Regions from separate parts of the Psychrobacillus sp. PGGUH221 genome, predicted to be linked through region 2. Evidence: riboswitches for the same ligand, from Rfam matches in the RefSeq annotation. Region 2 holds a riboswitch; each other region holds the start of a gene.
The links. A riboswitch is a leader RNA that binds a small molecule or an ion and turns the genes downstream of it on or off. The one in region 2 is predicted to bind thiamine pyrophosphate.
Positions count from the first base shown of each region.

Region 1 (3,252 bases), on a different contig from region 2:
AATAATTCCTGCATCAAACAACATGCCTGTTTTGATCGCTTTTACATCAAAATCATCGAGTACGGCCTTTAGCTGTGCTTGTACAAACGATGCAGTTATTGGAAAAATCCCATGCACACCTGTTGTATTTTGTGCAGTTAATGCCGTAATGACCGATGTGCCAAACACCCCTAATTCCTGAAATGTTTTCAGATCTGCTTGAATTCCAGCGCCGCCACCACTGTCTGAACCTGCTATTGTACATGCAATCATTTTGTTCCCTCCGCTAATCGTTCTAAATGGTTCAGTACATTTTCATGCAACGTACCAATCGGCCCATAAGCCCATTCACTTATCTGTTTATATTCACGAATTAAATTCGCTAAATCCGAAAAAGGCTCTGTACTACTTGCAAGTAGAGCTGCACAAATCGCACTAAGTAAACAGCCACTGCCCGTCACTTTTGTGATCTTTTCATGACCGCCCGTAATCAGTGCCACTTGAACACCGTCTGTTAATACATCTGTTTCTCCTGTGACAATGACCAAGCAATTATAGTTCCTTGCAACGGTTTTGGCTGTTTGTACAACATCGAGTTTCCCTGAACCGCTATCCACACCTTTTGAATGCCAATTGACACCGGCAATGGCAGCCAGTTCTCCTATATTACAGCAAATTAAGCTCACCTTTAACTGTTGTAATAAGGCAAGCGTTGTACGCGTACGAAAAACGGTTGCCCCTGCACCAACAGGATCTAACACAATTGGCACATGGTGCGTATTTGCACTTTGGCCAGCCACTTGCATCGAAGAAATGGTGCGTTCATTAAGTGTCCCAATATTGAGAAGTAATGCGTCCGCTTTACTCGCCATTTCGGCTACTTCCTCTTGTGCATCAGCCATCACAGGGGAAGCACCAATCACCAGCAAGCCATTTGCAGTGAAATTCGCCACGACATAGTTTGTGATGCAATGTACAAGAGGTTTTTGTGTATTAATTTTTTGCAGGCTCAACGATATACACCTCCTGCATCCAATTTTGCATCGTCCAAGCCATTTCCCAAAACTGCCATTCATAGTAACAACTTTTCTTAAAATGCTCATATAACCATTTTTCTTTTTCCTGTTGCTCTGCTGCTAAACGATTCATCATTCACTTTTGCTTTTCGATCGTTTCTTTCATCTTGTCTGATCCATATAGGGCAATCCATTGGCAATATAACGGTATATTAGGCGAAGCGTGTTTTATTTTTTGCCCGATTTCTTGATACAGCCACGGGCAAGGTAAAATCGCTGCAAATGCTTCTGCGACATCTCCAGTATGAACCGCCTGATACATATGACTCACATAGTTATAGGTTGCAGGTGCTGCTTCAAATTGTTCAATTTCCTCAGCTGTAACGCCTAAATCCTTAAACGTCGTACGATGAAGTTCCAACTCGGCTTCATGAATAAATCGTGCCGTGTCTAAAAAATAGTTAATATCCTCTTCATTTGTTGCTTTCGCTGCTGCAAGCGCCAGGACTTTTGTGTAATGCTTTAAATAATACGCATCTTGTAGCATATAAAACTTAAATTTCTCTAACGGCAAAGTTCCATCTGCAATGCCTCGTACAAATGGATGCTCGAAGCTTGCCTCAAAATAAACATTCGTTTCTTTCCTCACTTTTTCACAAAATTCCATACATAGTCCTCCTCATATGTGGACGTAAGCGCAAAAAAAAGGCGTCTCTAAAAATAGAGACGCCAAAAAAGTGTAAACTACACCACTAATTGCTCCCTACGTCAGTGTTAACTGTCAGGTTCTAAGGGTCAGGTTTTAACCTTCTCAACACCAAAGTGTCCCCCCGCAATTAAAGTATTTGCATAAGAAAGGCTCCACGTAAAAAATACGCGGAGCCTTAGTAAGTACAAATTCATAATTTGTATGTACTTTGCTCCCTACGTCCGTATTAACGGTCAGGTTCTAAGGGTCAGATTTTACCTTCTCAACACCAATGTGTCCCCCTGCAAATGCATTTAATTAGCTTGAGTGTATCAAAACAAATGGATTTTAACAAGCTTATCTTAAACTACTACACCACTACAAATAGTCAAAAAAATATTCCCAAATCCCGCTTTGGGAACTTGTTTACATTCAATTAACGGTATAGGCAGTTCGGAATCTGTATACTAAAAACAGTTATTTAACTTCAAGCTACTGCATAAGAAGTTAAAAATTAATAAAGTTAACCCTAAGCGGACAGTTTACTCGCTGGGGTTAACTGTGAAACATTAAGTAATTTTAATTATAGGTTCTTTACTGCTTCCGGAAATAGAAAACTAATTAGTTCTTTGAACATATCTTGTTGATACATACATACTATCCTGCTTCACCCCTGCTAAATTAGTAATTTTATTAAATGCTGAAAAACATCAAGCATTAGAAATTTTCAAAAATGCATTTGGCTTATTGAACTAAACTGCCGCGTTAGTTCAATAAGCTAACTAAACAACCACCTTCGGAATTAACGGTTGGTGGTTTCTCTTTCATCTAGTATATGGCAATATTCTGCCAGCTCATCAAAGTTTTCATTTGGCATATGTAGTAGTTGATTTAATATATCTATTACTTTTTCTCGAGGCATCTTCTGCATCAATGCTTCTATTATTTGATTTTCTTTTTTATATCAACCCAAGATACTTCCGATTTGAAAATGGAACTCTCCATTTTTCTATGTCTTTTACTTACTACAATTAAAAAAGCACCGCCAGGCAAGCATAAATTAACGCTTTTAAAACATTATTTATTTTTATTGAAGGTTCATGTAACGCAACCCAAACTAAGTAACAAAAAAAGGTTAAGCTTTCAATTGACAAATCAAGTATAGTAATCCTATACTTTAATTAACTTAATGAATAGTTCTCCTAAAGGGGAGTAGCTTTTACAGCAGAGTCGTCAGTTCGGAAGATTATCCTTCCCGGCTTTGTTGGCAACTATATTGTTGTTAGCAAGACCTTTACCTAATTAGTAAAGGTCTTTATTGTAATTTAAACCTTTACCAAATCTGGTAAAGGTTTTTTGTTTACAAAAAAATATGGTCAGACATTCTTGAACTCTCATTAAAAGAAATCCTAAACAGACTGGAGTTGAAAAATGAATAATAAATTTATTTCCAGCAAGGTGAAATAAGGATGTACTATACATCAAAGTTGTTTACTATTGTAACGTCTGATATGAACTTTTTGTATAAAAAATAATGATTTTTGAGAGGATTGATTTGATTGGAACTAT
Region 1 is NZ_JAQMHQ010000003.1:311,391-314,642, reverse strand. It holds gene thiD (bifunctional hydroxymethylpyrimidine kinase/phosphomethylpyrimidine kinase) at 1-252, opposite strand, end outside; gene thiM (hydroxyethylthiazole kinase) at 249-992, opposite strand; gene PGC35_RS07435 (hypothetical protein) at 973-1,131, opposite strand; gene tenA (thiaminase II) at 1,132-1,662, opposite strand; TPP riboswitch at 1,739-1,837, opposite strand; TPP riboswitch at 1,900-1,997, opposite strand; gene PGC35_RS07425 (hypothetical protein) at 2,486-2,614, opposite strand; gene PGC35_RS07420 (TerC family protein) at 3,243-3,252, shown strand, end outside.
Region 1: another riboswitch for thiamine pyrophosphate. It lies ahead of tenA (thiaminase II); the one in region 2 lies ahead of thiT (energy-coupled thiamine transporter ThiT).

Region 2 (3,252 bases):
CATTTTAAATATTCTTTGGATTTTCTTGTGGCATTATGAGTTATTTTTATTATCGCTTATAGATATATTTGCTTTATTAGGAGTCTTGTTTTTATTTTATAAAACGTATTCTTCTGAAGAGCAATTATGGATAAAGCGGCTCCCTATTTCTATTTATTTAGGATGGATATTCGTCGCTACATTTGCAAATATCGACTACTATCTTACTTATGTAGAATTTGGTGGTTGGGGTATGACGAAATCACTCTGGGCTGTTATTTTCCTTACAATTGCTACAGCAATTGCATTACATTTTCGCTACCATTATAATGACCCGACAATCGTGTTAGTCTTTATTTGGGCGTTTTTGGGGATTGCCTGTCGACATATGTTAGATGAATTATTAATAACTGCCGCGTCCATTTTTTTAAGCTGTGTACTTATAGTAGGAATATTATTTATAAAAAAAATGCCTCAGAAATCATAATTTCCGAGGCATTTTACTATTTAATTTTTCTTAATCTAATTTTGTTAATAAAAGCGGGCCCTCTTTTGTTACGACAATCGTATGCTCAATTTGGGCAACTAACGATTTGTCTGGTGTCACGAATGTCCAACCATCTCCCGATTCTACTATATGTTCAGCTTTTTGAGAAATAAATGGCTCTACTGCTAGCACCATACCTTCTTTTAAAATTGTCGGATCCCAAGCATCATAATAATTGAGCACGTGCTGTGGAGCTTCATGAAGTGATTTACCAATTCCATGACCAGTAAGGTTCATAATGACGTGCAAACCATTTTCTTTTGCTTCTCTTTCAACCGCTTTTCCGATTTGATTTAATTTAGAACCGACTTTTACTTTTAACATCGCCCGGTTAAATGCGCTTTCTGCCACTGCACATAACTTTTCTTTCTCCTCATAACCTTCACCAACAACAAAGGAAATACCTGTGTCAGCAAAATAACCATCACATGAGCCTGATACGTCAATATTGACAACATCACCATCTTTAATGATACGGGAACCTGGAATACCGTGAGCAACCTCTTCATTAACACTTATACAAGTGTAGCCTGGGAAATCATACTCACCCATTGGACCTGAAATTGCTCCGTGCTCATTAAAGAGCTTACCACCAATTTCATCCAGTTCCTTTGTTGTAATACCTGGCTTCGTTGCAGCTCTCATTGCATCCCGAATTTCAGCAACAATACGACCTATTTTTTTTAAAGCTTCTAATTCTTCATTTGTTTGTACAATCATCTTTATAAGATCCCTTCTCATATCTAATGCGCCCCGGAGTATTTGCGTCTAAATATTATATCATGGCGAACGATTAAGTCCCTATCCAAAAATCTGCGACGTCCACCGAAGGCTTAACCTGTATTAGCATATTCTAAAACTGGTTAAACTGTACAACAATCATATCATATTTATGCTTTATTCGGCAGTATAAGGCGAGGAGCCTTTAGGAATAGTATCATACAAACGAATGCTGCTAGTAAAAATACTGGAATCATATAAGTAGAATTATAGATTAATGAATAAAGGATAACGTTTTGATCGCCAGCAAATTCACCAAAAAACAGAATACCAGAAGTCACATGTGCAAGATAGCGAAGAAATGCTGCAATAAAAGCTCCAATAATTACCGCAGTAGCCATTTTCTTTTTATCTTTGTTTTCATATGCCTTTAAAAAGGCAGGTCTAAGTAATCCTGCAAATCCTGCTACCATGAAAGCAATAAAATAATCAATTCCCACTTGTAGAATGACAACTTCCAATGATAATGGTGCTGCATAAAAACGGCCTGTTACTACTTGCAGCATTCCTATTAAAAATCCTGTTATAATGCCTGCGACTATCCCACGTCGAAAAGCTATTAAAATTACAGGAACAAGCACAAATGTGACTGTACCACCTTGTGGCATACCAAATCCTATAATATCCAAAATATATCCAAGAGCCGCAAAAATTGCGATTTCCACTAACAATAAAACGCGTTGATTTTTCATAGTAATCTCCTTTTTCGACCACAAAAAAACGACGTCGGGATAGACCCAGACATCGCGCGATTGTCAGTTTCCATCCACATCCCTACGCAAGCATGAACTTACAGGTTCGAAGGGTACTATCTCAGCCGCATAAGCGACGCCCCTTGTGGTGATAAATTATTTAGTTCGAGTTCATTGTAGCCCAATGAAATAAGTTATGCAACCCCCTGTTGTTCATTGTTATACTTATAAAAATATAATATGAAAATGGAGGTAAGTACATGATAGATTTATTGAAAGACTTAATTCGTATAAAAAGTGATGATGTGGATGGAGCAAATGAAGCACTTTTATTTTGTCAAAATTGGTTGGAAGAAAAGGGAATTGGTACAACTTTACATAAAAAAAATTCAAAGCTTATGCTTGTATCAGAAATCGGCGTTGGAAAGGAATGCATCATTTGGAATGGCCATGTTGATGTGGTTCCTGGCAACAAAGAGCAGTTTTATCCTTTTATAGAAGGTGACAAATTATATGGTCGTGGCTCTGCAGACATGAAAGCGGGAGTTGCTGCTATGATGCAAGCATTCTATGAACTTTCAAAAGCGTCAGATCAACTAACGAAGAGAGTCCAACTACATATTGTTACCGATGAGGAAACAAATGGAGAAACGTCCGAGTATTTAGTTGAACAAGGATATCATGGTGATTTCGTTATTTGCGGAGAACCAACTCACCTTCATATTGGCCTCCAAGCAAAAGGAATTGTCCAATTGGATATTAAAATGAAAGGCAAATCCAGTCATGGCAGTCGTCCTTGGGAAGGTATAAATGCAATAGAAGAAGCAATTGCTTTAGATAAAGAAATTCGACAACTCTCTTTTTTAACTGCTAGTAATAAATTTTATGATTATCCTTCTTTAAACTTGGCTAAAATACATGCAGGTGAAAGATACAATATCGTTCCAGATGAGTGTATCATAAGCTACGATATTCGCTATGTGCCTGGACAAGACCCAACAGAGATAATTCAAGAAATAACAGATGTTGCGCACAAACATTTCCCTGGAAATGAAGTGCTCATTTATGCCTCTGAGCCAGCGGTCACAACTAACGACAATAATCCCTATATTATTCAGCTACAATCCGAAACTACTATAAAAACAGGACGAGATACTAACTTATTTGGACAACACGGATCAGCGGATACCCGTTTCTATGCAAAAAATGGAGCAGGAGCTGTAGAGTTTGGTCCGTCAGGAGCGGATTGGCATG
Region 2 is NZ_JAQMHQ010000008.1:224,427-227,678, reverse strand. It holds gene PGC35_RS14945 (TspO/MBR family protein) at 1-466, shown strand, start outside; gene map (type I methionyl aminopeptidase) at 497-1,246, opposite strand; gene thiT (energy-coupled thiamine transporter ThiT) at 1,417-1,998, opposite strand; TPP riboswitch at 2,061-2,152, opposite strand; gene PGC35_RS14930 (M20 family metallopeptidase) at 2,259-3,252, shown strand, end outside.

Region 3 (3,252 bases), on a different contig from region 2:
AAAACAGCAATTTCCCCTTGCTTTAATGAAAAAGAGGTTTCTTTTAAGAAGGGCTGAGCTTTTATTTTACTGACAACTATTGATACATCTTCTTTCAAGCTGTTTTTTCTTCTTTCTAAGGGGGAACTCGACTTTCCTTGAATTAATGGAATACTTCTATCAAAAAATTCTCCCCATAAATCCAAACGATGCTCTATAGCAACTATTGTCATTTTTCTTTTCATTTGTAAACAATCCAACCACTCAACATATTTTTTCGCAGCATATGGATCTAAATGAGAGATTGGTTCGTCTAGCAACAAAACTTCAGGCTCCATGATGAGTGCACAAGCAGTTGCAATGCGTTGTTTTTGACCGCCAGAAAGCTTTTGAATAGTAGCATGTCGAAATTCACTCAAGTTAGTTAGCGTAAGTACTTCACAAATTCTTTTGTCCATCTCTTCCTTGGGAACATGCAAGTTTTCAAGGGTGAATGCTAGTTCTTCCTCTACAGTTTGCATGCAAAATTGTGCATCAGGATCTTGAAAAACAGTCGCAATACGATGATTTATTTCCCCGGGAATATATGAAGTACTTTCTTTTTCAAATAATTTAACAGAGCCAGTTAAAATTCCATCGCAATTATCAGGAAACAAGCGATTACATAAATAAAGTAATGTCGTCTTTCCACAACCACTTGGACCTGTAATTACTACACGTTCACCAGCTTGAATAGTAAATGTAAGCTTGTTCAATATCCATTTGTCCTCATCGGGATAACGAAAACTCACATCTGTAAACTGAATTATGTCATGCACGAACATCACCTTTATTCGAGCGAGAAATTGCATAGCCTCTAAGCGAACCAGTAGCAAGTAGTCCGTCCGACAAAGCTTTACCACCAACACCAGCTATAAGTGCACCGCTTAATATTCGAATACCGAACATCAAAGCCACATATCCAGTGCTAAATACAGTAAACCCTCCTAAAAAGTAACCATATACAAAACTGAAAACGGATGATCCGATACCTGCAAGCATCAGTACCCAAAGGTCGAAACGTTTATAGCGTGTTGCGGCAAACACTGCTTCGGCACCTAGTCCCTGAATAACCCCTGAAAGTATTAATCGAGGTCCTACAGCATTTCCTAGTAACACTTCAATCGCCGCTGCAATCGTTTCTGAAATGACAGCTGCACCAGGTTTACGAATGATATACATACAAATGATTGATACGATAAACCAAATACCAAAAATCCACTCATATGCTATCGGACCAATAAATCCTGACCAAATATTACCGATATGAACAAATAATAAATATACAATCCCAAACACAACAGCAAATAAAGACATAAGGACAATCTCTTTTAACTTCCATGACTTAAGCATTCAAAATACCTCCATGCGAAGGACTATTTATACTCATCGAAACAGTCATTACCAAATGCTTATATTCTTCTGAGCGAGCATGTGTGAATGTTTCTTCGTAAAATGCAAACACATCATGAATATCCCCGTGAATACCACTTGCATAATGCATGGATTCATTGAAAACACCTCGTTCTTTTGCACGCTCAACCTCTCTATAAATCACATCCATATAATTTGGGTTATTCATCGGATAAAGTGCAAATTGAGATGACACATATTGCTTTGTCGTGTCTTTATTTGCAACTTCATCTCCTTTATCTAAATAGACATCCCCAGCAGTATCTCCAGGGCAGCCAGCAGAAAAGGTACCCGATAAAGCAATGTGAACACCTGTCTTAGCTGCATGCAGTGTAATTGACTTTGCGACATTGAACACATGCACCTGTTTTCCGCGAATGACAGTTGACACATCGTCTGTATGCATCCACACATTCGATGTATCCGTTTCCCGAAGCGCTCCTTTAATAACTGAAATAAAATCATTGGTCATCGGATGTAAAGAAAAACGAAATCCGACGATAGGGCTTAAACCACATTGCATATAAAAAACCTCCTAAAATTTTTCATAAAAAAAGACTACATCCGTGAAGATGCAGCCACTTATCCAATATGAAAAAAGTCGGAAAGTCACCGCACTTCCTCACGCAGGTATTATCCTGATCGAGTTATAAGGGATCGGAGCAAAAAGCTCGCATCTCAGCCATAGTGGGCACCCCCAGTGCAGAAAACGGTATGTAGTTATACAGATTTTTGTTCAAAACAATCTGTTTTTTTTATGTGCCCCCAGTATACCCTATGAAACTATCAATGTAAATGTAGTTGCAAAATTTCCTTCTTTCGTCCATGCTTGAACCATCAGAAATAGTTGGAGGGTGCTAATTTGGATAAAATATTTATAACACGAAAACTACCAGACGAAGTAGTAAACCCATTAAGAGAAAAATTTGACGTGACGATGTGGCATAGTGATGAGATTTCGATGACCTATGATGAAATAAAATCACAAGCGAAAGATACACATGCGATTTGGACAGTACTTTCCGATAAGGTAGATCGTGCATTAATTGAAAGTTTGCCAAACCTAAAAGTAATCAGTAATTTAGCGGTAGGATATAACAATATTGACGTTGAGGCAGCGAAAGAGCGTGGAATAATTGTGACCAATACACCAGGTGTATTAACTGAAACTACAGCAGATCTTGCGTTTTCTTTACTTCTAGCTACTGCACGACGCGTGACAGAAGCAGAACGGGATCTTCGAGCAGGTAAGTGGATATCATGGTCACCAATGCAGTTAACAGGAATGGATGTATTTGGTGCAACACTTGGAATTATTGGAATGGGACGTATTGGGGAGGCAGTAGCGAGACGAGCGAAAGGGTTTGATATGAAAGTTCTCTATCACAATCGCTCTCGTAAAATCGAAGCGGAAGAACAATTCGGGTTCACTTATGTAGAGCTCGATGCATTATTACAAGAATCGGATTTTATCGTTTTATTAACGCCATTAACTGCTGAAACAAAAGGGTTGATTGGTGAACGTGAACTAAATCTTATGAAGGAAACTGCAGCAATTATTAATGTGGCTCGCGGAGGCATTATCGATGAAAAAGCATTGTATGAAGCTTTAACAACTAATAAAATTTGGGCAGCTGGCCTTGATGTATTTGAAGTAGAGCCGGTGCCACTAGATCATCCTTTACTAACGTTGCCGAACGTGACAGTATTACCGCATATTGGAAGTGCGAGTATTCGAACAAGAATGGCGATGATGCAAATGAATGCAGATGATATTGCAGCTGTTTTGGAGAATAAAGAGCCAAAGAATAAAGTAATATA
Region 3 is NZ_JAQMHQ010000002.1:256,671-259,922, reverse strand. It holds gene PGC35_RS05270 (ABC transporter ATP-binding protein) at 1-803, opposite strand, end outside; gene PGC35_RS05265 (ECF transporter S component) at 790-1,371, opposite strand; gene PGC35_RS05260 (YkoF family thiamine/hydroxymethylpyrimidine-binding protein) at 1,364-1,954, opposite strand; TPP riboswitch at 2,034-2,140, opposite strand; gene PGC35_RS05255 (2-hydroxyacid dehydrogenase) at 2,294-3,252, shown strand, end outside.
Region 3: another riboswitch for thiamine pyrophosphate. It lies ahead of PGC35_RS05260 (YkoF family thiamine/hydroxymethylpyrimidine-binding protein); the one in region 2 lies ahead of thiT (energy-coupled thiamine transporter ThiT).